4 regions of the Pseudomonas zhanjiangensis genome follow, and region 4 is predicted to be linked to each of the others. Evidence: predicted binding sites of a transcription regulator. Region 4 holds the regulator's gene; each other region holds the start of a gene.
What was found. The regulator sigma-54, encoded in region 4, starts transcription at its own class of promoters, with help from an activator protein. The targets are predictions, from matches to a motif close to ANTGGCATNNANNTTGCTNT.

Region 1: a site for sigma-54 is predicted at 3,428-3,447, ahead of AB5S05_RS16925 (saccharopine dehydrogenase family protein). Genes of this name have one in related genera too.
Region 2: a site for sigma-54 is predicted at 6,092-6,111, ahead of glnA (glutamate--ammonia ligase). Genes of this name have one in related genera too.
Region 3: a site for sigma-54 is predicted at 1,956-1,975, ahead of nirB (nitrite reductase large subunit NirB). Genes of this name have one in related genera too.

Annotation. Positions count from the first base shown of each region.
Region 1 covers NZ_JBFTEG010000015.1:6,592-14,318, reverse strand. The annotation lists gene AB5S05_RS16935 (crotonase/enoyl-CoA hydratase family protein) at 1-810, opposite strand, end outside; gene AB5S05_RS16930 (Orn/Lys/Arg family decarboxylase) at 1,014-3,248, opposite strand; gene AB5S05_RS16925 (saccharopine dehydrogenase family protein) at 3,491-4,588, shown strand; gene AB5S05_RS16920 (ABC transporter ATP-binding protein) at 4,937-5,725, shown strand; gene AB5S05_RS16915 (ABC transporter substrate-binding protein) at 5,740-6,492, shown strand; gene AB5S05_RS16910 (ABC transporter permease) at 6,551-7,246, shown strand; gene AB5S05_RS16905 (ABC transporter permease) at 7,243-7,727, shown strand, end outside.
Region 2 covers NZ_JBFTEG010000016.1:52,129-59,855, forward strand. The annotation lists gene AB5S05_RS17640 (DUF2339 domain-containing protein) at 1-1,826, opposite strand, end outside; gene AB5S05_RS17645 (ATP-binding protein) at 2,128-2,406, shown strand; gene typA (translational GTPase TypA) at 2,473-4,293, opposite strand; gene thiI (tRNA uracil 4-sulfurtransferase ThiI) at 4,423-5,877, opposite strand; gene glnA (glutamate--ammonia ligase) at 6,207-7,613, shown strand.
Region 3 covers NZ_JBFTEG010000027.1:14,029-21,755, forward strand. The annotation lists gene AB5S05_RS20655 (bifunctional protein-serine/threonine kinase/phosphatase) at 167-1,834, shown strand; gene nirB (nitrite reductase large subunit NirB) at 2,121-4,577, shown strand; gene nirD (nitrite reductase small subunit NirD) at 4,574-4,900, shown strand; gene AB5S05_RS20670 (nitrate reductase) at 4,995-7,712, shown strand.
Region 4 covers NZ_JBFTEG010000006.1:130,642-138,368, reverse strand. The annotation lists gene ptsN (PTS IIA-like nitrogen regulatory protein PtsN) at 1-391, opposite strand, end outside; gene hpf (ribosome hibernation-promoting factor, HPF/YfiA family) at 408-716, opposite strand; gene AB5S05_RS09985 (RNA polymerase factor sigma-54) at 911-2,419, opposite strand; gene lptB (LPS export ABC transporter ATP-binding protein) at 2,553-3,278, opposite strand; gene lptA (lipopolysaccharide transport periplasmic protein LptA) at 3,282-3,824, opposite strand; gene lptC (LPS export ABC transporter periplasmic protein LptC) at 3,811-4,380, opposite strand; gene AB5S05_RS09965 (KdsC family phosphatase) at 4,389-4,913, opposite strand; gene AB5S05_RS09960 (KpsF/GutQ family sugar-phosphate isomerase) at 4,913-5,887, opposite strand; gene AB5S05_RS09955 (ATP-binding cassette domain-containing protein) at 6,135-6,944, shown strand; gene mlaE (lipid asymmetry maintenance ABC transporter permease subunit MlaE) at 6,944-7,727, shown strand, end outside.

The DNA.
Region 1 (7,727 bases), on a different contig from region 4:
GTCAGCGAACTCCGGCTTTTGCTTGCTCATGTGCGCCGCCATGGCCACCCGCAAGTCGGCCGACTGCAGCATCGCCGCATTCCAGGTGGCGATGTACTCGAGGCCATCATCGACCCGGTGGTCGCGCATGTAGCGGATCATCTCCTTGGTGCCGCGGATGGCCACCGGCGACTTGGCGGCGATCTCCCGGGCCAGCTCCATCACCCCGTCGAGCAAGGCGCTGCTATCGGCATAGGTGCGATTGACCAGGCCGATGCGGCGCGCCTCTTCGCCATCGATGGTGCGTCCGGTGAAGGCCAGTTCGCGCATCATGCCGTCGCCGATGATCCGCGGCAGGCGTTGCAGGGTGCCGACGTCAGCCGCCATGCCCATGTCGATCTCCTTGATCGAGAACTGCGCGTCGACCGTCGAATAGCGCATGTCGCAGGCCGAGATCAGGTCGATCGCACCACCCAGACAGTAACCCTGGATAGCCGCCAGGACCGGCTTGCGGCAGTTGTCCACGGCATTGAACGAGGCCTGCAGGTCGAGGATCTTGCGTCGCAGTGCCTCGGCATTGCGGCCGACATCCTTGCCCAGCTGGCTGCCGACCTGGGCCAGCATCATCAGGTCGATGCCCGAGGAGAAATGCTTGCCGGCCCCGCAAAGCACCACGACCCGTACCTCGTCGGTGGCCTCGATCCAGCGGAAGATCTCGATGATTTCGGTCCAGAAGTCGGCGCTCATGGCGTTGACCTTTTCCGGACGGTTGATCACTACCTGGGCAATTTTATCCGCCAGTTCGACACGAAAGGCTTTGTAGTCCGACACGGCAGTCATCCTCGACAGCAGACGGCGCAAGCGCGCAAGAAAATTTATACGTAGTTAACCGCGCAACTATAACAAGCACGTCATAAATGTCGATGGCGGCCAATGTGACGCAGGACACGTCACGGGCGTTACCTCAGGCCTGGTTTCAGTTTCGACGTTAAATCCTTGATCTGTCTTGATACCTCTGCGCCCGTGTGCGCCGCTCAGGCCTTGATGCAGTCGACCGTGTAGCACGAACCGTCTCGCTGCAGCCCGTGCACATCCACATCGAAGCCCGGAAAGCGCTGGTCGAAGGTCCACACGAAGCCCAGGTAGTCGACGATCGCGCGGATGCTTGGGGTGAAACGTTCCCCCGGCATGATCAGCGGAATGCCCGGCGGATAGGGCACCAGCATGACCGCGGCAATGCGCCCCTCGAGTTGCTCGATCGGTACCGCCTCGACCTCGCCGCGCACCAGCTGGTCGTAGGCATCGGCCGGTTTCAGGGCGACCTCGGGCAGCACCGTGTACATGCGCTTGAGCGCCTTGACCGTGGCGTTTTGCTGATAGCAGGCATGCAGGGCGTCGCACAGGTCGCGCAGGCCCATGCCCTGGTAGTGCGTGCCGGCGGCCTGGGCGATGGAGGGCAAGGCCGCGGCCAGCGGCAGGTTGGCGTCATAGCTGCGCTTGAACTCCAGTAGCTCGGTCAACAGGGTGCTCCACTTGCCCTTGGTGATGCCCATGGAGAACAGCACCAGGAACGAATACAGACCGGTCTTCTCGACCACCAGACCGCGCTCCCAGAGGAACTTGCTGACCACTGCCGCCGGAATTCCGCGCGTCCCGCTGGTCAGGCCAGGGGTCACCAGGGTGACCTTGATCGGGTCGAGCAGCACATAGTCCTCGACCACTTCGCCGAACCCGTGCCACTCGGCCCCGGGCTGCAGCAGCCAGTGGGCGGTGTTGACCTCGTCGGCACCCTCGGCCAGCGGCGGCTGCCAGATGCTGAACCACCAGTCGTCAGCGCTCAGGTTCTGGCGCAGATTGGCCAGGGCGCGGCGGAAGCTCAGGGCCTCATCGAAGGTTTCCTGGATCAACGAACGCCCCGCCGGCCCTTCCATCATCGCCGAGGCCACGTCCAGCGAGGCGATGATGCCGTACTGCGGCGAGGTGGAGATGTGCATCATGAACGCCTCGTTGAAGCGATCGCGGTCCAGCTGGCGCACGCCGCCGTCCTGCACATGGATCATCGAGGCCTGGCTGAAGGCCGCCAGCAGCTTGTGGGTGGAGTGGGTGCTGAACACCAGCGGGCCATTGGCCTCGCGCGAGGTGCCCATGCCATAGCGCCCGGCATAGAACTCGTGGAACGCGGCGTAGGCATACCAGGCCTCGTCGAAATGCAGCACCTCGACGCTGTCGCCCAGGGCCTGCTTGATCAGCTCGGCGTTGTAGCACAGGCCGTCGTAGGTCGAGTTGGTCACCACCGCCAGCTTGACCCGGGCGCCCGTGCGGCCCTTGGCCAGAGGGCTGGCGGCGATCTTGGCCTGGATCGATGCCTGGGAAAACTCGCTCAGGGGGATCGGCCCGATGATCCCCAGCTCGTTGCGCTCCGGGCACAGGTACAGGGGTATGGCGCCGGTCATGATGATCGAATGCAGCACCGACTTGTGGCAGTTGCGATCCACCAGCACCAGGTCGTCGCGACCGACCATGCTGTGCCAGACGATCTTGTTCGCCGTCGAGGTGCCGTTGATCACGAAGAAGGTATGGTCGGCGCCGAAGTTGCGTGCCGCACGGTCCTCGGCCTCGGCCAGGGGGCCGGTGTGGTCGAGCAGCGAGCCCAGCTCCGGCACTGACACCGACAGGTCGGAGCGCAGGGTGTTCTCGCCGAAGAACTGATGAAAGGCCTGCCCCACCGGACTCTTGCGGTAGGCCACGCCACCGCCGTGGCCGGGCGTGTGCCAGGAATAGTTGGATTGCGCGGTGTGCTGCACCAGGGCGCGGAAGAACGGCGGCAACAGGCCGTCCAGGTAGTTGCGCGCCGCACGGGCGACCTGGCGGGCGAGGAAGGGCACCGTGTCCTCGAACAGGTAGAGGATGCCGCGCAACTGGTTGAGGTCGGGCATCGCCTCTGCCGGCGCATTCTCGATGGTGACCTGCTCGCCGATCGCGAAGATCGGCAACTGCGGTGCCCGAACCCGGGCGATGCGGATCAGCTCGACCATGTCCTGCAGCAGGTGCTGGTTCTCCCCCGCGCCTTCGGCGGTCACCAGGATGCAGGCCAGGCCGTGGTGGGTCGAGGCGACGATGCGCCCCTCGGCGGAGGTGGCGGTGCTGAGGATGCTGAAGCCGTCCTGCTCCAGCTCCTGGGCGATGGCGCGGACCCGGTCGCCGGCCACGGTGTCGGCCTTGATATCGCGGTGCACGATCAGGATCGGGAACTTCAGGTCTTTGTACATGGCGCAGTCCCTGGGCATGGCTGTCGGCTGCCCGCTTCTTTCAGCGTATAGCCTGCGGCGCAGAACGCGACCTAAAAGATCGCCGCGGGGTTGGCCTGGCCAGCCAATGCTCGACTAATTGCTTGGTATATACGTCATATCGTCTGCAATTTTCATCTTATTGATGCCTTATGAGTCTTATTGTCATACCAGGTGCTCTTTAGACTGACCCAGTCCGAAATAAACCCCTGGAGAAAACAACAATGAACGTCCTCCTGCTTGGCGCTGGCCACATCGGTTTCACCATCGCGCAACTGCTGCACAACAGCGGCGACTACAAGGTACTGGTGGCCGATCGCGAGGCCGCTTCGCTCAAGGCCATCGATGCCCTGGGCATCGCCACCCGGCAGCTCGACTCGGCCGATGCCGGCGCCCTCGAGGCGCTGATGCATGACTACGATGCCGTGCTCAATGCCCTGCCCTACCACATGGCCATCACCGTCGCCCAGGCGGCGAAGAACAGCGGCACCCACTACTTCGACCTGACCGAAGACGTGCACGCGACCAAGACCATCATGGAGCTGGCCAAGGACGCCAAGACCGCGTTCATGCCGCAATGCGGCCTGGCGCCGGGCTTCATCGGCATCGCCGCGCACTCGCTGGCCAGCGACTTCGACAGCGTGCGCGAAGTGAAGATGCGCGTCGGCGCCCTGCCGGAGTTCCCCACCAATGCGCTGAAGTACAACCTGACCTGGAGCGTCGACGGCCTGGTCAACGAGTACTGCCATCCCTGCGAGGCGATCCGCAACGGCAAGCTGCAGATGGTCCAGCCGCTCGAGGGCCTGGAGCACTTCTCCCTGGACGGCGTCGAGTACGAGGCCTTCAACACCTCCGGCGGCCTGGGCACCCTGTGCGAAACCCTGCAGGGCAAGGTCGAAGTCCTCGACTACAAGACCGTGCGTTATCCCGGCCACCGCGACCTGATGAAGTTCCTTCTGGAAGACCTGCGCCTGGCCGGCCATCAGGAAAAACTCAAGGACATCCTGCGCGGCGCCGTGCCCAGCACCATGCAGGACGTGGTGCTGGTGTTCGTCACCGTCAACGGCATGAAGGACGGCAAGCTGGTGCAGCAGGTGTTCAGCCGCAAGATCTTCGCCGCGGTGCAGAACGGCCGCCTGACCAGCGCCATCCAGATCACCACCGCCGCCGGCATCTGCGCGGCACTGGACCTGTTCCGCGAGAAGCGCCTGCCGCAGGCGGGCTTCATCAGCCAGGAGCAGGTTTCCCTGGACGACTTCCTCGCCAACCGTTTCGGCCTGGCCTACGAAGAGCACAGCGATCAGACCCAGGAAGCCGCCTGAGTCTGTCCGGGCGCGCGGCGGCCAGGCCGTCGCGTGCCACGGGCTGCCGCACAAGGTACCGGGATGGCTCGACAGCCCGGCCGCCGCAAGAACCGGCTCGCCCAGGCGGCGAGTTGAGTCCTTTGCGGAATGCTACGAGCCCCTGTTTTCCCTGGCCGGATGCGCGCGCAGACGGCGCGCCGTGCGCGTTGAGGCGGCCCCGGCACCATCCGCAGCGCCTGTGCTGGAGGGCCTGCAACTGATCGACCTGACGCAATACTGAACGCCCGCGACGCATAACCGGCAGCAGCGCAGGGCGTGACCCGGCAGTATCCGTTACGCGAAAAAAGAATAATAAGAGGTGCTTCAATGACTGGTTTCCCAGCGACTGGTTCCCCAGCTGCACTCGAGATCCGCGACCTGCACAAACGCTATGGCGCGCACGAGGTACTCAAGGGCATTTCCCTGACCGCCCGCGACGGCGACGTCATCTCCATCCTCGGCTCGTCCGGCTCGGGCAAGTCGACCTTCCTGCGCTGCATCAACCTGCTCGAATCGCCCCATCGCGGGCAGATCCTGGTCAACGGCGAAGAGCTGCGCCTGAAGAAAGGCCATGACGGCGCCCTGGTCGCGGCCAGCAACCAGCAGATCAACCGGCTGCGCAGCGAGATCGGCTTCGTCTTCCAGAGCTTCAACCTGTGGCCGCACATGAGCGTGCTCGACAACATCACCGAGGCGCCGCGCCGGGTGCTCGGCCTGAGCAGGGCAGAAGCCACCGAGCGCGCCGAGGCCCTGCTGGCCAAGGTCGGCATCGCCGACAAGCGCCACGACTACCCCAACCAGCTCTCCGGCGGTCAGCAGCAACGTGCGGCCATCGCCCGCACCCTGTGCATGGAGCCCAAGGTGATCCTGTTCGACGAGCCGACCTCGGCCCTCGACCCGGAGATGGTCCAGGAAGTCCTCAACGTGATCCGCGCGCTGGCCGACGAAGGCCGCACCATGCTGCTGGTCACCCACGAAATGAACTTCGCCCGCCAGGTGTCGAGCGAAGTGGTGTTCCTCCACCAGGGCCTGGTCGAGGAACAGGGCCCGCCGGCCCAGGTGTTCGACAACCCCAGCTCGGCGCGCTGCAAGCAGTTCATGTCCAGCAACCACTAACGGAGTGTCACCGCATGCATAAGTACAAGAAAATCTTGCTGACCACCGCCGCCGCCCTGGCATTCGCCAGCGGCGCAGTCGCCGCCGACAAACTGAAGATCGGCACCGAAGGCGCCTACCCGCCGTTCAACCTGATCGACGCCAGTGGCGCGGTTGGCGGCTTCGACGTGGAAATCGCCCAGGCCCTGTGCGCCAAGATGCAGACCGAGTGCGAGGTGGTCACCTCCGACTGGGACGGCATCATCCCGGCGCTCAACGCCAGGAAGTTCGATTTCCTGGTGGCCTCCATGTCGATCACCGAGGAACGCCAGCAGGCGGTCGACTTCACCGCGCCCTACTACACCAACAAGCTGCAGTTCATTGCGCCCAAGGGCGGCGAGTTCAAGACCGACCGCGCCAGCCTCAAGGGCAAGGTGATCGGCGCCCAGCGTGCCACCATCGCCGGTACCTGGCTGGAAGACAACCTCGGCGAGGTGGTCGACATCAAGCTGTACGACACCCAGGAAAACGCCTACCTGGACCTGACCTCGGGCCGCCTCGACGGCGTACTGGCCGACACCTTCGTCAACTGGGAATGGCTCAAGAGCGAGGCCGGCCAAGGCTTCGAGTTCAAGGGCGAGCCGGTGTTCGACAACGACAAGATCGGTATCGCCGTGCGCAAGGGCGACCCGCTGCGCGAGCGCCTGAACAGCGCGCTGCAGCAGATCGTCGCCGACGGCACCTACCAGCAGATCAACACCAAGTACTTCCCCTTCAGCATCTACTGACCGGCCTGACAGGCGCGGCGCCTGTCGCGCCGTGCCTGTTCCTGTGGTGGGACGAATTATGACTCTCGATCTCTACGGTTTCGGCCCGGCGCTGCTGGCCGGCACCCTGATGACCATCAAACTGGCGCTCTCGGCGCTGTCCCTCGGCCTGGTGCTGGGCCTGCTCGGCGCCCTGGCCAAGACCTCGCCCTACAAGCCGCTGCAATGGCTCGGCGGCAGCTATTCGACCCTGGTGCGCGGCGTTCCCGAACTGCTCTGGGTTCTGCTGATCTATTTCGGCACGGTCACCCTGCTGCGCGGCCTGGCCGACCTGATCGGCGTCGCCAGCCTGGAACTGAGCCCCTTCGCCGCCGGCACCATCGCCCTCGGCCTGTGCTTCGGCGCCTACGCCACCGAGGTGTTCCGTGGCGCCATCCTGGCCATTCCCAAGGGCCACCGCGAGGCCGGCCAGGCCCTCGGCCTGTCCAAGCCGCGCATCCTCTGGCGCCTGATCCTGCCGCAGATGTGGCGCATCGCCCTGCCCGGCCTGGGCAACCTGTTCATGATCCTGATGAAGGACACCGCGCTGATCTCGGTGATCGGCCTGGAAGAAATCATGCGCCGCTCGCAGATCGCCGTGACCTCGAGCAAGGAGCCCTTCACCTTCTTCCTGGTCGCCGCCTTCATCTACCTGAGCCTGACCATCCTCGCCATGATCGGCCTGTACCTGCTCGAGAAGCGTGCCGGCCGCGGTTTCATCAGGAGCGCTGCATGAACTGGGAACTGATCATCAAATGGCTGCCGAAGATTGCCGAAGGCGGCCTGTTGACCCTGGAGCTGGTGGCCATCGCGGTGATCGCCGGCCTGCTGCTGGCGATTCCGCTGGGCATCGCCCGCGCCTCGCGGCACTGGTGGCTGCGCGCCCTGCCCTACGCCTACATCTTCTTCTTCCGCGGCACGCCACTGCTGGTGCAGCTGTTCCTGGTCTACTACGGCCTGGCCCAGTTCGAGGCCGTGCGCGAGGGGCCGCTGTGGCCGTTCCTGCGCGATGCCTACTGGTGCGCCGTGGTCACCCTGACCCTGCACACCGCGGCCTATATCGCCGAGATCCTGCGTGGCTCGATCCAGGCCATCCCGCCCGGCGAGATCGAGGCGGCGCGCGCCCTGGGCATGTCCAACCTGCGCACCCTGGTGCACATCATCCTGCCACGCGCCGCACGCATCGGCCTGCCGGCCTACAGCAACGAGGTGATCCT
Region 2 (7,727 bases), on a different contig from region 4:
TGGAAGCACAGCGGCGCGATCAGGTAGACAAAGGCCAGGCCGCTGCCCGCCAGCAGCGGCTGGCCGCGCCGCTCCCAGGCGCTGCTGGCCTCGGCCGGCGCCCGGCGCAACTGCCAGAAACTGAACAGCAGCGCCGCGCCAAGCATCAGCGCCCCCAGCGGCGGCGCCTCCAGCAGGCTGTCCTGGCCCAGGCGCAGATCAGCGAGGAAGGCCAGCCCCGCCCCTGCCTGCAGCAGCAGGGCGAAGGCCCGTGCCAGACGGCGCTGCTGGCGCAGCCCGAGCCAGAAGATGCCGGCGCCCTCCACCGCCCAGGCCGCGGAGGTCCAGCGCGCGTCCAGGCCCAGGGGAATGGCCAGGGTGGCGAACACCACGCCCAGGGCCAGGCAGGTCTCCACCAGCAACAAGGCGCGCCCGGCGGTGCGCCCGGCCAGCAGCCGGGCCAGCCCCAGGTACAGCAGGCCCAGAGCCAGGGCGCTGTAGGCGGCGGCGAACTCGATATGGCGGACCAGCGCGAACTGCAGGCCGAAGCCGATCAGCGGCGGGCCGAACAGCACCGTGGCGTCGACGTAGTCGCCCTGACGCGCCGACCAGCGCAGCAGGGCATCGCGTTCGACCGGGGCGTCGGCGGCCTCGCGCAGCTTGCGCCGGGCGAACAGCAGGCCGATGGCCAGGTACATCAAAAAGAACAGCAGCAGGAAAGGCTCGGTACTGCCCAGCAGCTCGGGTTTATAGGAGCGCAGGCCCCAGGCGAAGCCGATGCCGAAGGTGCCGACGAAGCCGATCAGGTTGAGCAGGCGCCAGGCCCGGAACCAGGCGATGGCGAAGATGCCGGCATTGAGCAGGGCGAAATAGCTGAACAGGGCGACATGATCGCCGCTGCCGGTCGAGGTCAGGATGGGCGCGGCGAAACCGCCTAGGGCGGCCGCGGCGGCCAGGCCCAGGGCATTCTGCAGCACCGCCAGGATCGCCGAGCAGACCGTCACCACCAGCAACAGGGCGAACGCCATCCGCGGCTCGAGCAACGGATGCAGGCGCATGGCGGCGAAGACCGTCAGGTAGAGCACGGCGATGCCCGTGCCCTGCAGCACCAGGGCATAGCCCGGGTTGCGCCGACGCAGCCACCAGCCCAGGCCGAGCAAGGCGATGGCGCTGGCCGCCACCCCGGCATAACGCAGCTGCACCGGCACCACCATGCCCTCGGTGGCGTAGCGCAACAGGAAGGCCAGGCCGAGGAACAGCAGCAGCACGCCGACGCGCAGCAGCGTATTGCCGCCGAGCAGCCAGTCCTTGGCGGCGGCGAACGCCCGCTCGACCAGGGTCGGCTGACGGGGCTTGGCCGGGGCAGCGGGCGCCTGTTCGCGCCAAGCATCGGCCGGCGCCGGCTCGGGCTCGGGCTCGGGCTCGGCAGCGACCACAGGCTCCGGCGCCTCACCGGGCAAATCCCAGCTCAGTTCGCCAGCGCTTGGCGCCTGCACATCCGGCTGAGGCGCGGCGGCCGCCGGCGCCGCTTCCGGCTCGGCGGGGGGTGGCTGGTGCGCTGCCTGACGGGCGGTCTCGGCCGCCTCCACGCCGGCCGCAGCGGCTGCGCTCGCAGCGCCCTGCTCGACCTTGAGCAGGCGCTCGTGAATCGCCGTGGTACCGCGCTCGAAGCGCTCGGCAAAGCCTTTCAGCTGCGCACTCAGGACCGCGTTCTGCCGCTCCAGCCTGAACAGTTTCAAGGCCTGGCCCAGGCTCAGCCCCAGCAGCCCGCCGAGCAAGGCAGCCACCAGGGACTCGCCGCCCAGCGCCCCCGCCAACAGGCCAACCAGCATGAAGATCCATTGCATGCAGTGCTTCCTACCCAGTTTGAGATCCCATCGTCCGCCAATCGACACATCTGGCCGATGCCCGCGTACGGGGAGGCAGTATAGGGGCCGCCCCCCTGCTTACCCAGGAAGACGCCTGCCAACTGCGTCCCAGGCACAATGAATAGCCGCTCGCCCGGTAGAACGGCATGCTCGCCAACCGCCTCCTGACCATCGCGGCCCACATACAGGAGGCTGGCGTACCCGCGCGACTGCCCCGCGACGGCTCAACACACGGCCCCTCGCCCACACTCGACCATCCTTCGCTGCGGAATCGTCCGGCATGCACGAACCCAAAGATCAGGCCATCCAGACCAGCGTGGCCACGGCGTTGCTGGGCAGCATCCTGGTCATGTTGCCCTGCGGCCTGGTGCTTTTCCTGCTGGCCGGCGACTGGCTGCGCGCCGAGCGTACCGCGCTGCTGGCCCTGGTGCTGGGCCCGGCAGCGCCGTTGCTACGTCGCGAGCTGATGCGCCAGATGGGCGGCGAGCTGAGCTATGTCAGCCCGCCCGGAGAAGGCGCGACCTTCCACGCCGACTTCCTCCTGCGCGAGCCGGGCTAAGCCGGCAGGCAAGAAAAAACCCCCGCCGGCCTGCGCCGACGGGGGTTTTTCATTCAGCCTGACGAATCAGACCTTGGCTTTCTTGGCCGCGCGGGTGCGCTCGCCTTCGTCCAGGATCTTCTTGCGCAGACGGATCGACTTCGGCGTGACTTCGCACAGCTCGTCGTCCTGGATGAACTCCAGGGCCTGCTCCAGGGTGAAACGAACCGGCGGCACCAGCGCGATGGTTTCGTCCTTACCCGAAGCACGCATGTTGTCGAGCTTCTTGCCCTTGGTGGGGTTCACGCCCAGGTCGTTGTCGCGGCTGTTCAGACCGACGATCTGACCGTTGTAGATTTCCTGGCCGTGCTCGACGAACAGCTTGCCGCGCGCCTGCAGGGTTTCCAGGGAATAGGTCAGGGCCTTGCCGGTATCGATCGAAACCAGTACGCCGTTCTGACGGCCGGACATGTGGCCGGACTTCATGACGTCGTAACGGTCGAAGATCGAGGTCAGGATGCCAGCACCGTTGGTCAGGGTCAGGAACTGGTTACGGAAACCGATCAGACCGCGAGCCGGGATGTTGTACTCCAGGCGAACACGGCCCTTGCCATCCGGCACCATGTTGCTCAGGTCGCCCTTGCGCAGGCCCATTTCTTCCATGACCTTGCCCTGAGCCTCTTCCGGGATGTCGATGGTGACGTTCTCGAACGGCTCATGCTTGACCCCGTCGACTTCACGGATGATCACTTCCGGACGGCCTACGCCCATCTCGAAGCCTTCGCGGCGCATGTTCTCGATCAGTACCGACAGGTGCAGCTCACCACGGCCGGAGACCTTGAACTTGTCGGCCGAGTCGCCTTCTTCGACGCGCAGGGCGACGTTGTACAGCAGCTCTTTGTCCAGACGCTCCTTGATATTGCGGCTGGTGACGAACTTGCCTTCCTTGCCGCAGAACGGCGAATCGTTGACCTGGAAGGTCATGGAAACGGTCGGCTCGTCGACGGTCAGCGGCTTCATCGCTTCGACGTTGTTGATGTCGCACAGGGTGTCGGAGATGAACAGCTCATCGAAGCCGCTGATGCAGACGATGTCGCCGGCGGTGGCTTCGTCGACGTCCACGCGGTGCAGGCCGTGGTGGCCCATCAGCTTGAGGATACGGCCGTTGCGCTTCTTGCCTTCGGTGTCGATGGCGACGACCGGGGTGTTCGGCTTGACGCGACCGCGGGCGATACGGCCAACGCCGATGATGCCCAGGAAGCTGTTGTAGTCCAGTGCCGAGATCTGCATCTGGAACGGGCCGTCGATGTCGACCTGAGGAGCCGGTACGTGGTCGACGATGGCCTGGTACAGCGGGGTCATGTCTTCGGCCATGGCGGTGTGGTCGAGACCGGCGATACCGTTCAGGGCCGAGGCGTAGACGACCTGGAAGTCCAGCTGCTCTTCGGTCGCGCCGAGGTTGTCGAACAGGTCGAAGATCTGATCCAGCACCCAGTCAGGACGGGCGCCCGGACGGTCGACCTTGTTGATCACCACGATCGGCTTCAGACCGGCTTCGAAGGCCTTCTTGGTCACGAAGCGGGTTTGCGGCATCGGGCCGTCTTGAGCGTCGACCAGCAGCAGTACGGAGTCGACCATCGACATCACGCGCTCGACTTCACCGCCGAAGTCGGCGTGGCCGGGGGTGTCGACGATGTTGATGCGGTACTCGTTCCAGCGGATGGCGGTGTTTTTCGCCAGGATGGTAATGCCGCGCTCTTTTTCCTGGTCGTTGGAGTCCATCACGCGCTCGTCGTTGAGCTCGCCGCGCTCCAGGGTGCCGGATTGACGCAGGAGTTTGTCTACCAGGGTGGTCTTACCGTGGTCGACGTGGGCGATGATGGCGATGTTACGTAGATTTTCGATCACTGTTGTATCTCGATCAGAGGATTCGGTGTGCCGCGTAGTCTAGGCGGCGAGTATGAAGAAACGGGGTATCAACTCGGCAGCCGGTCGGGGGGGCGATGACGGATGCTGCCGCCATTGAGCCCCGGGGTCTTATGTCGGACGATAAACGCGCACATTGGCATGCCCCTCGTTCAACAGGTGATGGGCATGCAGGCGACTCATCACGCCCTTGTCGCAATACAGCAGGTACTGGCGCGTGTCATCGAGCTCCTTGAACTTGCTGTTCAGGGCATAGAACGGCAGCGCCTGCACCTCGATGCCGGGCAGCTCCAGCGGCTCGTCCTCGGCGGCGTCGGGGTGACGGATATCGATGATTACCTGGCCGGCCAGAGCCTCGCCGACTTCCTCGACCTGCACGTCCTTGCCCAGCTCGTCGATCACCTTGTCGATCGGCAGCAGGGTGGCGCGCTCCAGGGCGCGCTCGAGGATCGCCATATCGAACTGTCGCTCTTCGTATTCGATACGCGCCGGCTTGGCCTTGGTGGTCGGGTTCACCGAGATCACCCCGCAGTATTCGGGCATGTGCTTGGCGAACTCGGCGGTGCCGATCTGGTAGGCGGTGTCGATGATGTCCTGCTTGTGGCTGGCGATCAGTGGGCGCAGCACCAGCTTGTCGGTGGCCGAGTCGATCACCGACAGGTTCGGCAGGGTCTGGCTCGACACCTGGCTGATCGCCTCGCCGGTGACCAGGGCATCGATCTGCAGCCTCTCGGCCATACGGGTGGCGGCGCGCAGCATCATGCGCTTGAGGATCACGCCCATCTGGCTGTTGTCGACCTTGCCGAGGATCTCGCCGAGGACTTCCTCGAAGGGCACGCTGATGAACAGCACGCGCTGCGAGCGGCCGAACTTCTGCCACAGGTAGTGGGCAACCTCCATCACCCCCAGCTCGTGGGCACGGCCACCGAGGTTGAAGAAACAGAAGTGGGTGATCAGGCCGCGGCGCATCATCTGATAGGCCGCCACGGTGGAATCGAAGCCGCCGGACATCAGCACTAGGGTCTGCTCCAGCGATCCCAGCGGGTAGCCGCCCAGGCCGTTGTGCTGGCGATGGACGATAAACAGGCGCTGGTCGCGAATCTCCATGCGCACCTCGACCTCGGGCTTCTTCAGGTCGATACCGGCGGCGCCGCACTGCTGGCGCAACTGGCTGCCGACGTAGCGTTCGACATCCATCGAGCTGAAACTGTGCTTGCCGCCGCGCTTGCAGCGCACCGCGAACACCTTGCCCGGCAGCTGGTCGGCGAAATGCAGCTTGCACTTGTCCAGCACATCGTCGAAATCGCCCAGCGGATACTCGTGGACTTCGAGGAACTGGCCAATGCCCGGCGTGCAGCGCAGCCGCTCGATCATCTCCTGCAGCAGCTTGGGCTGGTCGAGCGCGGTTTCCACCTCGAGGTTGTCCCAGACGCCACTGACCTGCAGCTGCGGGTCGAGGTCACGCAACACCAGGCGAATGTTCTTCGCCAACTGCCGGATGAAATGCTTGCGCACCGGCCGGCTCTTGATGGTGATTTCCGGGAAGACTTTAACAATCAGTTTCATGAAAACAGCGCGCGCCGAGGCAACCAAAAAACAGGGGCGCGGATTATAGCGGAAATTGTTCAAGCTTTGACCAAAAATCCCACAGACGGCGCACAGAGCACCGCAATGGTGCGCAGTCGAATTAAATTGACCCAACTTGGTGCAAATATTTCCCACGAAGCGCAGCGCAACCCCCGCCACGCCTGAGTTTCAGCACCTCAGCCCAACTCGGGGCACTGGCATGCAATTTGCTCCCTTGTGAGGCAGGTTGTCCTGGCGGACTATCCCGCCGGGCTTCACCGAACTATCGAGGGCTCACCGATCCGAGCCTTATCCATCTGGAGGACAGCATGTCGAAGTCGATTCAACTGATTAAAGAACACGACGTGAAGTGGGTTGACCTGCGCTTCACCGATACCAAGGGCAAGCAACACCACGTCACCATGCCCGCGCGCGACGCCCTGGACGAAGACTTCTTCGAGCACGGCAAGATGTTCGACGGCTCCTCCATCCACGGCTGGAAAGGCATCGAAGCCTCCGACATGATCCTCATGCCGGTCGACGACACCGCCGTGCTGGACCCGTTCACCGAAGAACCGACCCTGATCCTGGTCTGCGACATCGTCGAGCCGAGCACCATGCAGGGCTACGACCGCGACCCGCGCTCGATCGCCAAGCGCGCCGAGGAATTCCTCAAGTCCACCGGCATCGGCGACACCGTATTCGTCGGCCCGGAGCCTGAGTTCTTCATCTTCGACGAAGTGAAGTTCAAGTCCGACATCTCCGGCTCCATGTTCAAGATCTTCTCCGAGCAGGGTTCCTGGATGACCGACCAGGACGTCGAAGGCGGCAACAAGGGCCACCGCCCGGCAGTAAAAGGCGGCTACTTCCCGGTTCCGCCGTGCGACCACGACCACGAAATCCGTACCGCCATGTGTAACGCCATGGAAGAGATGGGTCTGGTCGTCGAAGTACACCACCACGAAGTGGCCACTGCCGGCCAGAACGAAATCGGCGTGAAGTTCAACACCCTGGTCGCCAAGGCTGACGAAGTTCAGACCCTGAAGTACTGCGTGCACAACGTCGCCGATGCCTACGGCAAGACCGCCACCTTCATGCCCAAGCCGCTGTACGGCGACAACGGCTCCGGAATGCACGTGCACATGTCCATCTCCAAAGATGGCAAGAACACCTTCTCCGGCGAAGGCTATGCCGGCCTGTCCGATACCGCCCTGTACTTCATCGGCGGCATCATCAAGCACGGCAAGGCGCTGAACGGCTTCACCAACCCGTCGACCAACTCCTACAAGCGTCTGGTCCCGGGCTTCGAAGCGCCGGTCATGCTGGCCTACTCGGCCCGCAACCGCTCCGCCTCGATCCGCATCCCGTACGTCGCCAGCCCGAAAGCCCGCCGCATCGAGGCGCGCTTCCCGGATCCGGCTGCCAACCCCTACCTGGCCTTCGCGGCCCTGCTGATGGCTGGCCTGGACGGCATCCAGAACAAGATCCACCCCGGCGATGCCGCCGACAAGAACCTGTACGATCTGCCGCCGGAAGAAGGCAAGCTGATCCCGCAGGTCTGCGGCAGCCTGAAGGAAGCCCTGGAAGAACTGGACAAGGGCCGCGCGTTCCTGACCAAGGGCGGCGTCTTCTCCGACGACTTCATCGATGCCTACATCGAGCTCAAGAGCGAAGAAGAAATCAAGGTGCGCACCTTCGTGCACCCGCTGGAATACGACCTGTACTACAGCGTCTAAGCCAGCCGATCGCCGCCTGGCGGCGTGATGCTCGAGGCCTCCCCGGCAGCCGCCTGGGAGGCCTTTTTTGTGGTCGGCAGTCACAGCCCGACGGCGGCGAACTTGCCAGCACCG
Region 3 (7,727 bases), on a different contig from region 4:
CTCCACCCTACGCCCCGAGAAAGCTGAGGGTTGCGGCAAAGGCGGGCTGACCGACGGGGTGGCAATGCACTGGTCAGGCGCAACGAGGGAGCCGGCGACGGTCAAACCCTCAGCCCGGGCGCCAGCCCGCCTTTGCCACAGCCCTTAACCCAACAGGACTGCCTACATGGCCCTGCAACTGACCTTCGGCGAAGCAAGCGCCACCGGCCCCCGCCAGGAGAATCAGGACGCCATTCGCGTGGTCACCCCGGCGCCGGCGCTGGCGGTGAGCAAGGGCTACCTGTTCGCCCTGGCCGATGGCGTCAGCCAGTGCGCCGACGGCGGCCTGGCGGCGCGGGCGACCCTGCAGGCACTGGCCCTGGACTACTACTCGACCCCGGAAACCTGGGCGGTGGCGCAGTCGCTCGACCGCCTGCTGGTCGCCCATAATCGCTGGCTACAGGCCAATGGCGGCGGCCAGCCACTGTTGACCACCCTTACCGCCCTGGTCCTGCGCGGCCGGCGCTTCACCCTCGCACATGTCGGCGACTGCCGCGCCTATCGCTGGCTCGATGGCCAACTCGAGCGCATCAGCGAGGACCATGTCTGGGAGCAGCCCGGCATGCAGCATGTGCTCAAGCGCGCCATGGGCCTGGACCAGCACCTGATGGTCGACTACCTGGACGGCGAGCTGCGCCAGGGCGAAAGCTTCCTGCTGGTCAGCGACGGCGTCTGGGCCACCCTCGGCGATGCCGGCATCCAGCGCATCCTGCACGACGAAGCGGACCCCGCCGCGGCCTGTCGCGCCCTGGTCAGCGCCGCCCACCTGGCCGGCAGCCAGGATAACGCCAGCGCCCTGCAGGTGCGCATCGAGGGCTTGCCGGAGAGCGCCCTGGCCGACACCCTGGCCCAGCTCGAGCACTGGCCGCTGCCGCCCAAACTGCGCGAGGGCCAGGATTTCGAGGGTTGGCAGGTCGAGGGCGTGTTCGCCGAATCGCGCCAGTCGCTGGTCTACCGGGTGCGCGACAGCCAGGCGCGCCCCTGGCTGCTGAAGACCCTGCCGCTCAGCCGGGCCGATGAGCCGCAGGCCGGGCCGGCGCTGCTGCAGGAGGAATGGTTCCTGCGCCGCGTGGCCGGCCGCTATTCCCCGGAAATCCATCCCCTGCCCCGGCGCCAGCACCTCTACTACGTGCAACGCGAATATGCCGGCAAGACCCTGGCCGACCAGTTGCGCCAGGCCGGCCCACTCGGCCTGCCGCAATGGCTGGAGATCGCCACGCGCCTGGTCAAGGCCCTGGGCATGCTGCATCGTCGCAACATCCTGCACCGCGACATCAAGCCGGAAAACCTCCTGTGGAGCGACGACGGCGAGTTGCGCGTGCTGGATTTCGGCCTCGCCTACTGCCCCGGCCTGTCCCGTGACGAGCCCGGCAGCCTGCCCGGCACCCCCAGCTATATTGCGCCGGAGGCCTTCGCCGGCAGCGCCCCCGACGTCCGTCAGGATCTCTATGCCGCCGGGGTGACTCTCTATCACCTGCTGACCGGCCACTATCCCTATGGCGAGATCGAGGCCTTCCAGCACCCGCGCTTCGGCAACCCGACCGCGGCCAGCCGCTACCGCCCCGACCTGCCGAGCTGGATCGACGAGAGCCTCAATCGCGCGGTCAGCGCCGCTCCGGCGCAACGCTACGAAACGGCCGAGGAATGGCTGCTGGTCCTCGAGCAAGGGGAACGCCAGGCCTTGAGCAGCCGGCCGCGGCCCCTGCTCGAACGCGAACCGCTGAAGGTCTGGCGCAGCGTCGCCCTGCTGGCGCTGCTGCTCAACCTGGTCCTGCTGATCCTGCTGCTGAAGTAGTAGCTGCCTCCGACTGGTGCGCGCACCAGAAAGGCGCGCGCCGCCTTAAACGGGTGCAGGAAAACTGCCTGAAAACCCCGACCCAGCCAGCCAATCGCCCGCATTACGGGGGCTTCATGGAATTGGCACAGTCTCTGCTTAGGTATTGGCACAATTTCATAAAGTACGGCCTTCAACGTAGAAGACCGCACTTCCCGAGAGAACGGGACTTGGACAAAGGCGTCCTCGCTAGGTGACTAGCGGGACGCCTTTTTTGTTTTCCGGTTATGCAGGACGGTGAGAAACCATGAAAAAACTCAAATTGGTAATGATCGGTAACGGCATGGCCGGCGTGCGGACGCTCGAAGAGCTGATCAAGCTCGCCCCGGACCTGTACGACATCACCGTGTTCGGTGCCGAGCCGCACCCGAACTACAACCGCATCCTGCTCTCGCCGGTGCTGGCCGGCGAACAGACCTTCGAGGAGATCGTCCTCAACGACCTCAACTGGTACGCGCAGAACGACATCAAGCTGCTGCTCGGACGCAAGGTGGTGCAGATCGACCGCAAGCAGCGCCGGGTCATCGCCGAGGATGGCAGCGAAGCCGAGTACGACCGCCTGCTCATCGCCACCGGCTCCAACCCCTTCATCCTGCCGATCCCGGGCAAGGACCTGGATGGCGTGATCGGCTACCGCGACATCGCCGACACCCAGCGGATGATGGACACCGCCAAGACCCACAAGCACGCCGTGGTCATCGGCGGCGGCCTGCTCGGCCTGGAAGCGGCCAACGGCCTCAAGCTGCGCGGCATGGACGTCACCGTGGTGCACCTGGGCGACTGGCTGCTGGAACGCCAGCTCGACCGCACCGCCGGCGACCTGCTGCAGCAATCCCTGGAAGACCGCGGCCTGAAGTTCCTCCTGCCCAAGCAGACCGCCGAGTTGCTGGACAACGGCGAAGGCCGGGTCTGCGCGGTCAAGTTCAAGGACGGCGAGGTGATCCCGGCCGATCTGGTGGTGATGGCCGCCGGTATCCGCCCCAACACCGAGCTGGCGGAAAAAGCCGGGATCGCCTGCAATCGCGGCATCCTGGTCAACGACACCCTGCAGACCTACGACCCGCGGGTCTATGCCATCGGCGAATGCGCCAGCCACCGCGGCATCGCCTACGGTTTGGTGGCGCCGCTGTTCGAGCAGGCCAAGGTCTGCGCCAACCACCTGGCCCAGCTCGGCTTCGCCCGCTACCAGGGCTCGGTGACCTCGACCAAGCTCAAGGTCACCGGCATCGACCTGTTCTCCGCCGGCGAGTTTATGGGCGCCGAAGGCACCGAGACCATCACCCTGTCCGACCCGATCGGCGGCGTGTACAAGAAGCTGGTGATCAAGGACGACGTACTGGTCGGCGCCTGCCTGTACGGCGACACCGCCGACGGCGGCTGGTACTTCCGGCAGATCCGCGAGAACCACAACGTCAGCGAGATCCGCGACCACCTGATGTTCGGCGAGAACGCCATCGGCGACGTCGGCCACCAGGGCGCCGACAAGACCGCCAACATGGCCGACAGCGCTGAGGTCTGCGGCTGCAACGGCGTGTGCAAGGGCACCATCGTCAAGGCCATCCAGGAGAACGGCCTGTTCTCGGTCGACGAGGTCAAGAAGCACACCAAGGCCGCCAGCTCCTGCGGCTCCTGCGCCGGCCTGGTCGAGCAGATCCTGATCAGCACCGTCGGCGGCGCCGCCGACGTCAAGCCCAAGAGCGAGAAGGCCATCTGCGGCTGCTCCGAGCTCAACCACGGGCAGATCCGTAAGGCGATCCGCGACGAGCACCTGGTCACCATGGCCCAGACCATGGAGTTCCTCAACTGGAGTACGCCCAACGGCTGCGCCACCTGCCGCCCGGCGCTGAACTACTACCTGATCTCCACCTGGCCGGGCGAAGCCAAGGACGACCCGCAGTCGCGCCTGATCAACGAGCGCGCCCACGCCAACATCCAGAAGGACGGCACCTACTCGGTGGTGCCACGCATGTGGGGCGGCGTGACCAACCCGTCGGAGCTGCGGCGCATCGCCGACGTCGCCGACAAGTACAACGTGCCCATGGTCAAGGTCACCGGCGGCCAGCGCATCGACCTGCTGGGCATCAAGAAGGACGACCTGCCCGCCGTGTGGAAGGACCTCGACATGCCCTCCGGGCACGCCTATGGCAAGTCCATTCGCACCGTGAAGACCTGCGTCGGTAGCGAGTTCTGCCGCTTCGGCACGCAGAACTCGACCCAGCTGGGTATCGACCTGGAGCACGACCTGTTCAATATGTGGTCGCCGCACAAGGTCAAGCTGGCCGTCTCCGGCTGCCCGCGCAACTGCGCCGAGGCCGGCATCAAGGACGTCGGCATCATCGGCGTGGACTCTGGCTGGGAGATGTACATCGGTGGCAACGGCGGGATCAAGACCGAGGTCGCCGAGTTCTTCGTCAAGCTCAAGACCGCCGAAGAGGTACGCGAATACAACGGCGCCTTCCTCCAGCTATACCGCGAGGAAGCCTTCTACCTGGAGCGCACTGTGCACTACATGCAGCGCGTGGGCATGGATCACATCAAGAAGGCCGTGCTGGAAGACGAGGACAACCGCAAGGCGCTCAACGCCCGCCTGCAGTTCGCCCTGTCGTTCGAGCAGGATCCCTGGCAGGAACGCATTGCCCAGCCGCAACTGAAGAAAGAATTCGACCGCATCCCGGTCGTCGACGCCCTGGAGACCGCCCTATGAACTGGCTGGATATCTGTGCCCTGGAAGAGATCAACACGCTCGGCTCGCGCATCGTCGCCGGCCCCAAGGGCGATATCGCGGTGTTCCGCACCGCCGGCGACGAGGTCTTCGCCCTCGACGACCGCTGCCCGCACAAGGGCGGCCCGCTGTCCCAGGGGCTGATCTACGGCAAGCGGGTGGCCTGCCCCCTGCACAATTGGCAGATCGAGCTGGAATCGGGCGAAGCGGTCGCCCCCGATGTCGGCTGCGCCCACCGTCACCATGCCAAGGTGGAGAACGGCCGGGTGCTGCTGGCCCTGAACACCGCCGAAAAGTGCGCATAAGCCCTAGGGTGGAAAACGCCGCCGGCTTTTCCACCGCCCCGTACCGGTGGACCAGCGCCGCGCCGTCCACCCTACGTCTGTAGGAGCCCGAATCATGGCCAGCCCCACGCAAATCACCGCCTCGACCTGCTGCTACTGCGGTGTCGGCTGCGGCGTGCTGATCGAGCACGACGACGAGAAGATCCTCGGCGTCCAAGGCGACCCCGAGCACCCGGCCAACTTCGGCAAGCTGTGCAGCAAGGGTGCGACCCTGCACCTGACCGGCGACCTCGACGCCCGCGGTCTCTACCCCGAGCTGCGCCTGGGCAAGGGCATGGCCCGTGCCCGCAGCGACTGGGACAGCGCCCTCGATCACGCCGCCAACCAGTTCGCAGCCACCATCCGCGAGCACGGCCCGGACAGCGTCGCCTTCTACATATCCGGCCAGCTGCTGACCGAGGACTACTACGCCTTCAACAAGCTGGCGCGCGCCCTGGTCGGCACCAACAACCTCGACAGCAACTCGCGCCTGTGCATGAGCTCGGCCGTCGTCGGCTATAAGCGCAGCCTCGGCGCCGACGCCCCGCCCTGCAACTACGAGGACATCGAGCAGAGCGACTGCCTGCTGATCGCCGGCTCCAACATGGCCTACGCTCACCCGGTGCTGTTCCGCCGCCTGGAGGAAGCCAAGGCCAGGCGCCCTGACATGCGCATCATCGTCGTCGATCCGCGGCGCACCGACACCTGCGAGCTGGCCGACCTGCACCTGGCGATCCTGCCCGGTACCGACGTCGCCCTGTTTCACGGCCTCCTGCACATCCTCATGTGGGAAGGCTGGATCGACCGCGCCTTCATCGACGCCCACACCGACGGTTTCGACGCCCTCAAGGCGCTGGTGCGCGACTACAGCCCGGCTATGGTCGCCGAACTGTGCGGCATCTCGGTCGAGGACCTGCAGAGCTGCGCGCGGATGATCGGCAGCGCACCGAGCTTCCTCTCGCTGTGGTGCATGGGGCTGAACCAGTCCAGCGCCGGCAGCGCCAAAAACAGCGCGCTGATCAACCTGCACCTGGCCACCGGCCAGATCGGCAAGCCCGGCGCCGGCCCCTTCTCCCTCACCGGCCAGCCCAATGCCATGGGCGGTCGCGAAACCGGCAGCCTGTCCAACCTGCTGCCCGGCCACCGCGATGCCGGCAATGCCGAGCACCGTGCCGAAGTCGCCGCCTACTGGGGCGTCGAGGGCCTGCCGGCAAGCACCGGCCTGACGGCCGTCGAACTGTTCGAGGCGGTCCGCGCCGGCAAGATCAAGGCCCTGTGGATCGCCTGCACCAACCCGGCGCAATCGCTGCCGGACCAGACCCGCGTGCATGAGGCCCTCGCCGCCTGCCCGTTTGTCGTCGTGCAGGAGGCATTCTTCACCACCGAGACCTGTCACTACGCCGACCTGCTCCTGCCCGCGGCCAGCTGGGGCGAGAAGGAAGGCAGCGTGACCAACTCCGAGCGGCGCGTCAGCCATGTGCGCCGCGCCGTGCCAGCGCCCGCAGAGGCGCGGCCGGACTGGGCGATCACCAGTGATTTCGCCCGTCGCCTGGAACAACTGCTGCGCCCCGGCCTGCCCAGCCTGTTTGCCTTCGACAGCCCCGAGGCGCTGTTCGAGGAGTACAAATACCTGACCCAGCACCGCGACCTCGACCTGTGCGGTCTGAGCTATGCGCTGCTGGACGACCAAGGTCCCCAGCAATGGCCATTCCCGGCCGGCGCTACCCGGGGAACCCCACGCCTGTATGGCGATGGCCGCTTCCCCACCGATAATGGCCGCGCGCAGTTTCTCGCCGAGCCCTACCGCGCGCCCAAGGAGAAACGCGAGGCGCGCTTCCCGCTGACCCTCAACACCGGTCGCCTGCGCGACCAGTGGCATGGCATGAGCCGCACCGGCACCGCCGCGCGCCTGTTCGGCCACGTCGAAGAGGCGGTGCTCAGCCTGCATCCGGACGAACTGCGCCGGCGTCGCCTGCAGGCCGGCGACCTGATTCAGGTGCGCAGCCGCCGCGGCAGCCTGGTGCTGCCGGTACAGGCCGACAAGGGCGTGCGCTCCGGCCAGGCCTACCTGCCGATGCACTGGGGCGATCGCTTCCTCAAGGGCCTGGGCAGCAACGTGCTGACCCTGCCCGCCTGCGATCCCCTGTCCAAACAGCCGGAGCTCAAGCATGCGGGCATCCAGGTGGAGAAGGCCGAGTTGCCCTGGCAACTGTTCGCCCTGGTCGAAGGCAACGTGCAGCAGCGTTTCAAAGCGCTGCGGCCGCTGTTCGAAGGTTTCGCCTACGCCAACCTGACACTCACCGGCCGCGAGCGCCCCGCGCTGCTGATCCGAGCCGCCGCGGCCGCTGCGCCGGACGCCGAACTGCTGGCGCAGATCGATGCGCTGCTGGGCGTTGACCAGGGTCCGGTGCTGGCCTATGACGACCCCCGTCGCGCCGTGGGCAAGCGCGTTCGCATCGAGGACGGCCGCATCCACAGCATCCGCCTGGCCGGCGAAACCGCCGCGCGCGACTGGCTGAAGAGCCTGTGGAGCGAAGGCCAGGCCGATGCCGACCTGCGCCGCTGGCTGCTGGCGCCGCTGTCCACGCCACCGGGCACGGCGGCGACCAGCAAAGCCAGCAAGACCCTGTGCAACTGTCTGAACGTCAGTGAGGGCGCGGTATGCGCCGGCATCGAGCGCGGCCTGGACCTCGACGGCCTCAAGCAGGAACTCAAGTGCGGCACCAGCTGCGGCTCCTGCGTACCGGAAATCAAACGACTGCTGAGCGCTGCGCCAATAGCCGCGACTGCATGACCCTGGGTGGAAGAA
Region 4 (7,727 bases):
GCACTTCGCTGCGGTCGAGCATGCTGGCGATCTGGCGCAGCAGTTCGAGGTGTTCGTCGGTGGCCGCCTCCGGCACCAGCAGGACGAACAGCAGGTCTACCGGGGCGCCGTCGATGGCGTCGAAATCCACTGCCGCGTCCAGACGCAGCAGGGCGCTGATCGGTGCGTTGCAACCGGGCAAGCGGCAATGGGGAATGGCGATGCCATTGCCGAAACCGGTCGAACCGAGTTTCTCTCGGGCGATCAGGCTTTCGAAAATGTCCTGGCTATCCAGCTCGGGCAGATCGCGTGCCACCAGGTTGGCGATCTGTTCGAGCACACGCTTCTTACTGCCTCCCGGCACGTTCACCAGGGAACGGCCGGGGGTCAGGATGTTTTCAAGTCGGATCATAGGAGGGGGGGCGATCTCAGCGGGCCATTGCGCCCTGCTGGCGCTCGAGCTGCTTTTCCTTGTGCTTGATGAGTTGACGGTCGAGTTTGTCGGTCAGTAGGTCGATGGCGGCATACATGTCGTCATGCTCGGCGTTGGCGACGACTTCGCCGCCGGCGATGTGCAGGGTCGCTTCGATCTTCTGCTTGAGCTTCTCGACCTCCATGATGACTTGTACGTTGGTGATCTTGTCGAAGTGGCGTTCCAATCGACCGAGTTTCTCGTCGATGTAGTCACGCAGGGCGTCGGTCACATCCAGCTGATGTCCACTGATGTTGACTTGCATACCGCATTCTCCTTGTTGCCGTGTAAAAGAGACAGGCCTTGAGACCTGCCACCGGAACGCGTCGGCTGGGAAGAGGCTGAGGCAGCGAACCCGGCATTGTCGCTTCTGTACATCCGACGGTGCCGCTAGGGTCGGGACGGGCGAGGCTGGGTTGGTTGTGTGCTGTATCGAGCGATCTTCCGTTCGGTGTCGCCTCAGATCAATCGCTTGCGCTCGCTGGAAGGCGCTATGCCTAGGGATTCGCGGTACTTTGCGACTGTGCGGCGGGCCACTTGAATGCCTTGTGCCTCCAGTAAACCAGCGATCTTGCTATCGCTCAACGGCTTTTTTGCATTTTCCGCGGCGACCAGTTTCTTGATGATCGCGCGGATCGCCGTCGACGAGCACTCGCCGCCCTCGGAGGTACTGACGTGGCTGGAGAAGAAGTATTTCAACTCGTAAATGCCACGCGGGGTGTGCATGAACTTCTGCGTGGTGACGCGCGAGATGGTCGACTCGTGCATGCCGACCGCTTCGGCGATGTCATGCAGAACCAGGGGCTTCATTGCCTCGTCGCCGTAGTCGAGGAAGCCGCGCTGGTGCTCGACGATCTGGGTGGCTACCTTCATCAGGGTTTCGTTGCGGCTCTGCAGACTCTTGATGAACCAGCGCGCCTCCTGCAACTGGTTGCGCATGAAGGTGTTGTCGGCGCTGGCGTCGGCGCGGCGGACGAAACCGGCGTATTGCGGGTTGACCCGCAGGCGCGGCATGGCGTCCTGATTGAGTTCGACCAGCCAGCGGTCGTTGTGCTTGCGCACGATGACGTCGGGCACCACGTATTCGGGCTCGCCCGACTCGATCTGCGAGCCGGGACGCGGGTTGAGGCTCTGGATCAGCTCGATGACCTGGCGCAGCTCGTCTTCCTTGATCTTCAGGCGCCGCATCAGCTGGTTGTAGTCGCGGTTGCCGAGCAGGTCGAGGTAGTCGCCGGCCAGGCGCTGGGCCTCGCTCAGCCAGGCGGTGCTGGCCGGCAGCTGGCGCAGTTGCAGGAGCAGGCATTCGCGCAGGTCGCGGGCGGCAATACCGGCTGGCTCGAACTGCTGGATGCGGTGCAGCACGGCTTCCACTTCGTCCAGCTCGATGTCCAGTTCCGGGTCGAAGGCCTCGACCACCTCCTCAAGCGTCTCTTCCAGGTAGCCCTGCTGGTTGATGCAGTCGATCAGGGTGACGCCGATCAGTCGGTCCTTGTCGGACATCGGGACCAGGTTGAGCTGCCAGAGCAGGTGGCTCTGCAGGCTCTCGCCATTGGATGTACGGGTGGTGAAGTCCCACTCGTCATCGTCGTTGCTCGGCAGGCTGCTGGCGCTGGTCTGGTAGACGTCTTCCCAGGCGGTATCGACCGGCAGCTCGTTGGGAATGCGCTCGTTCCACTCGCCATCTTCCAGGTTGTCCACGGTCTGGGTGGTTTCCTGGTAGCTGGTGTCCTGGTAAGGCTCCTCTTGCTGAGGCGTGGTTGTCGGGCTGTCGGCGCCGTCGGCCAGCGGGTCCGAGCTGTCGAAGTCCTCGCCGTCTTCCTGGCGTTCGAGCATCGGGTTGGACTCCAACGCCTCCTGGATTTCCTGTTGCAGATCCAGGGTGGACAGTTGGAGCAGACGAATGGCCTGTTGCAGCTGCGGAGTCATCGTCAGCTGCTGGCCCATCTTCAGGACTAGCGATGGTTTCATTGCAGACCTTCAATACCGGCGCCTGAGCGCAATCCACTACAGGGCGCCGAGGCGCCACTAGGAAGCAAATTATATGCCTGAGCTGGAGGGGTTTGCCTAGCAGCAGCTGCTGCTCGGCCGACAAAATCGCCATTTACAGGCGGAATTCGTGCCCCAGATACACTTCTTTGACCAGCTGGTTGGCCAGGATGGCAGCGGCATCGCCTTCGGCGATCAGTTGCCCATCATTGACGATATAGGCCGTTTCACAGATGTCCAGGGTCTCGCGGACGTTGTGATCGGTGATCAGCACGCCAATGCCCTTGGCTTTGAGGTGGTGGATGATCTGCTTGATGTCGCCGACCGAGATCGGGTCGACGCCGGCGAAGGGTTCGTCGAGCAGAATGAATTTCGGTGCGGTCGCCAGGGCGCGGGCGATTTCCACGCGGCGCCGTTCGCCCCCGGACAGGCTCATGCCGAGGTTGTCGCGGATATGGCTGATGTGGAATTCCTGCAGCAGGCTTTCGAGTTCCTTGCGGCGCTCGGCGCGGCCCAGGTCCTTGCGCGTCTCGAGGATGGCCATGATGTTGTCGGCCACGCTGAGCTTGCGGAAGATCGAGGCCTCCTGCGGCAGGTAGCCGATCCCGGCGCGGGCGCGGCCGTGCATGGGCTGGTGGCTGACGTCATGCTCGTCGATCAGCACGCGACCCTGGTCGGCCTGGACCAGGCCCACGATCATGTAGAAGCAGGTGGTCTTGCCCGCACCGTTGGGGCCGAGCAGGCCGACGATCTGGCCGCTGTCGATGCTCAGGCTGACATCGCGGACGACCTGGCGGCCCTTGTAGCTCTTGGCCAGGTGCTGCGCTTTCAAAGTGGCCATGCGTTACTGTGCCTGCTGTTCGGCTGGTTTGTTCTTCGGCTGGATCACCATGTCGATGCGCGGACGCGGGGTGGTCACGTTGCTGCCCGTGGCGCGGCCGGCATTGACGATCTGGCGCTGGGTGTCATAGACGATCTTCTCGCCTTCGAAGGTGTTGCCTTCCTGGATGACCTTGGCCTGGTCGATCAGTACGATGCGCTCGTTGGCGGCGAAGTACTGGATGGTCAGGCCGTAGGCCTTGACCACCTGCTTGTCCGCGGCTGGCTTCTGTTCGTAATAGGCCGGCTTGCCGATCGAGGTGAAGACCTCGATATCGCCCTGGGCATTCTGGGTGATGGTCACGGTGTCGCCGGTGATCTTCAGGCTGCCCTGGGTGATGATCACATCGCCGCGATAGACCGCCACGCCCTGGCGATCGTCGAGTTCCGCGCTGTCGGCCTGTACGCGAATCGGTTGCTCGCGGTCGGACGGCAGGGCCCAAGCGCAGGCGCTTCCTAGCGCGGCGCTCAAGCTGAGCAGAAGGGGGAAGGTTTTAACGAACCTCATGCTGGCCTCTTACGTTGGACAGCAGGAGCATCCTGCCGTCATTCAAGTACGCTTTCATTCCTTGTGCCGTGGTCACTCCGTTGGCCGCGTCGATTCTAACGGCTTGCTGGGTCTGCGCATATTCCTTGTCCGGGAATACGGTCAGGCGGCTGGTGGTCAGGATGGTCGGGCGGCCCTTGGCGTCGGTGCGCTCTACGCGAACCTGATCGATCAGTTCGACCTCCTGGCCGGCCGGCGCGACTTCGCCGCGGGCGCTGGTGACGTGCCAGGGGTGTTCGCTGCCGCGATACAGGCGCAGATCTGGCAGGGTCAGCAGGGTCATGTCGCTGGCTTTGATATGTTCGACCTTGGCGGTCTTGAGTTCATAGTGCAGCTTGCCGTCGGCCTGGTACTGCACCGTTCTGGCATCCACCACGTAGAAGTCGATCGCGTTCTGCGCGTCGGTCTGCGTGGGGCGCTCGGAAAAGCTCTCGGGGCTGATGTTCCAGTAGCCGATCGCGGCCAGGAGCAGGGCGGCCAGGGTGAACAGGGCGGGGTTGAGCAGTCTGCGCAGCATAGGGGGCTCTACAGGTAGGCGGCTTGGGCGGATTCCAGGGTGCCCTGGGCGCGCATGATCAGCTCGCAGAACTCCCGGGCCGCGCCTTCGCCGCCACGCGCCTGGGTCACGCCGTGGGCGTGCTGGCGAACGAAGCTGTCGGCGCTGGCCACCGCCATGCCCAGGCCGACGCGGCGAATCACCGGCAGGTCGGGCAGGTCGTCGCCGAGGTAGGCGACTTGCTCATAGCTCAGGCCGAGCTCGCCGAGCAGCTCGTCGAGGACCACGAGCTTGTCCTCGCGGCCCTGGTAGAGGTGCTGGATGCCGAGGTTGCGGGCGCGGCGCTCGACCACCGGGGTGGTGCGCCCGCTGATGATGGCGGTGCTTACCCCGGAGGCGATGAGCATCTTGATGCCGTGGCCGTCGAGGGTGTTGAAGGTCTTGAATTCGCTGCCGTCGACCAGGAAATACAACTTGCCGTCGGTCAGTACGCCGTCGACATCGAAGATCGCCAGTTTGATCGCCTGGGAGCGTTGCTGCAGATCGAGGGTCATCACATCACTCCGGCGCGTAGCAGGTCATGCATGTTCAGGGCGCCGATCGGCCGATCGTCGTCATCGACCACCACCAGGCCGCTGATCTTGTGGTCTTCCATGATCTTCAGTGCCTCGGCGGCGAGCATCTCCGCGCGCGCGGTCTTGCCGTGGATCGTCATCACCTCGTCGATGCGCGCCTCACGCACGTCCAGGCCGCGATCCAGGGTGCGGCGCAGGTCGCCGTCGGTAAACACGCCGGCAAGACGGCCGTCGGTCTCGGTCACCACGGTCATGCCCAGGCCTTTCTGGGTCATCTCCAGCAGGGCCTCGCGCAGCGAGGTGTCGCGGACGACCTTGGGTAGGCGCGCTCCGGTGTGCATGACGTGCTCGACCTTGAGCAGCAGGCGTCGGCCGAGGGCGCCGCCAGGGTGGGAGAAGGCGAAATCCTCGGCGGTAAAGCCGCGGGCTTCGAGCAGGGCGATGGCCAGTGCGTCGCCAAGGACCAGGGAGGCGGTGGTCGAGGAGGTCGGTGCCAGATTCAGCGGGCAGGCTTCCTGGGACACGCTGGCATCCAGGTTGACCTCGGCGGCGCGGGCCAGCGGTGATTCGGGGTTGCCGGTCATGCTGATCAGGGTGATGCCGAGGCGCTTGATCAGCGGCAGAAGGGTGACGATTTCCGCGGTCGAACCGGAGTTGGACAGCGCCAGTACCACGTCGTCGCGGGTGATCATGCCCATGTCGCCGTGGCTGGCCTCGGCCGGGTGGACGAAGAAGGCGGTGGTGCCGGTGCTGGCCAGGGTGGCGGCGATCTTGTTGCCGATATGCCCGGACTTGCCCATGCCGACCACGACGACGCGGCCCTTGCTGGCAAGGATGAGTTCGCAGGCGCGGACGAAGTTCGCGTCGATGCGTGGCAGCAGTTCGGCCACCGCGTCGAGTTCGAGGCGCAGGGTGCGCTGGGCTGACTTGATCAATTCGCTGGGCTGGCTCATGGCGTCGGAAAGGGCATACCAAGTAAAAGGCGGCGATTATAGCGGGAATGCGCCGCTTGCTCACCTGGCAATCCTGCGGCTGGCATTTTTGGCGGCTGGGTAGGGCGCAATAAGCCGGTTTTCGGTCTTGGGAAGGCGAATCTTGCAATGCTATAGTGCGCGGCGTTTTTTGGGCCGGTCCGGCTATTGTAGTGTCCTCGCCCTGAGGCCGGACGTCTTTCAGGGAAGCTTAACGCAGGGATTCCAGATGAGCGCCGAGAACCAGAATGCGGTCGAGCTGAAAGGCCTGAGTTTTCAGCGCGGCGACCGCTTCATCTTCAAGAACGTCGATATCAGCATTGCGCGCGGCAAGGTCACCGGCATCATGGGGCCTTCCGGCTGCGGCAAGACCACCCTGTTGCGCCTGATCGCCGCCCAGTTGCGGCCGAGCCAGGGCGAGGTGTGGGTCAATGGGCAGAATCTGCCCAGGCTCTCGCGCAGCGAGTTGTTCGATATGCGCAAGCAAATGGGCGTGCTGTTTCAGAGCGGCGCGCTGTTCACCGATCTGGACGTGTTCGAGAACGTGGCCTTTCCGCTGCGCGTGCATACGCAGCTGCCGGAAGAGATGATCCGCGACATCGTCCTGATGAAGTTGCAGGCGGTTGGCCTGCGCGGTGCCTTCGAGCTGATGCCGGATGAGCTGTCCGGCGGCATGAAGCGCCGCGTCGCGCTGGCCCGGGCAATTGCCCTGGATCCGCAGATCCTGATGTACGACGAACCCTTCGTCGGTCAGGATCCGATCGCCATGGGCGTGCTGGTGCGCCTGATTCGTTTGCTCAACGACGCCCTGGGGATCACCAGCATCGTGGTCTCCCACGACCTGGCGGAAACCGCCAGCATCGCCGACTACATCTATATCGTCGGCGACACCCAGATACTGGGCCAAGGCACGCCGGACGAACTGAAGGCGTCGGAGGATCCACGGGTGCGTCAGTTCATGCAGGGTAATCCGGACGGTCCGGTACCCTTTCACTTCAACGCGTCGGACTATCGCGACGATCTATTGGGGGCGCGCTGATGCGCAAGACATCGACGCTCGAACGGATTCGCCTGTTGGGTCGTGCCGGTATCGATGTGCTCGCCACCCTCGGGCGCTCGGGGGTTTTCCTGCTGCATGCGGTGGTCGGCGGCGGCGGGGCCGGCAGGCCGTTGCAGCTGCTGATCAAACAGTTGTATGCCGTGGGGGTCATGTCGCTGGCGATCATCGTGGTCTCCGGTATCTTCATCGGCATGGTGCTGTCGCTGCAGGGGTTCAACATCCTTTCCGATTACGGTTCCGAGCAGGCGGTCGGGCAGATGGTGGCCCTGACCCTGTTGCGTGAGCTGGGGCCGGTGGTCACCGCCCTGCTGTTCGCCGGGCGCGCCGGCTCGGCGCTGACCGCGGAAATCGGCAACATGAAATCCACCGAGCAGCTCTCCAGTCTGGAAATGATCGGCGTGGACCCGCTCAAGTACATAGTGGCGCCGCGGTTCTGGGCCGGGTTCATCTCGATGCCGCTGCTGGCGATGATCTTCAGCGTGGTCGGGATCTGGGGCGGCTCCATGGTCGCCGTCGACTGGCTGGGCGTCTATGAGGGCTCGTTCTGGGCCAACATGCAGAACAGTGTCGAATTTCGCGAAGACGTGCTCAATGGCGTGATCAAGAGTGTCGTGTTCGGCTTTGTCGTCACCTGGATTGCGCTGTTCCAGGGTTATGACTGCGAGCCGACGTCGGAAGGCATCAGCCGGGCGACGACGAAGACTGTGGTGTATGCCTCGCTGGCCGTGCTTGGGCTGGACTTTATTTTGACTGCTTTGATGT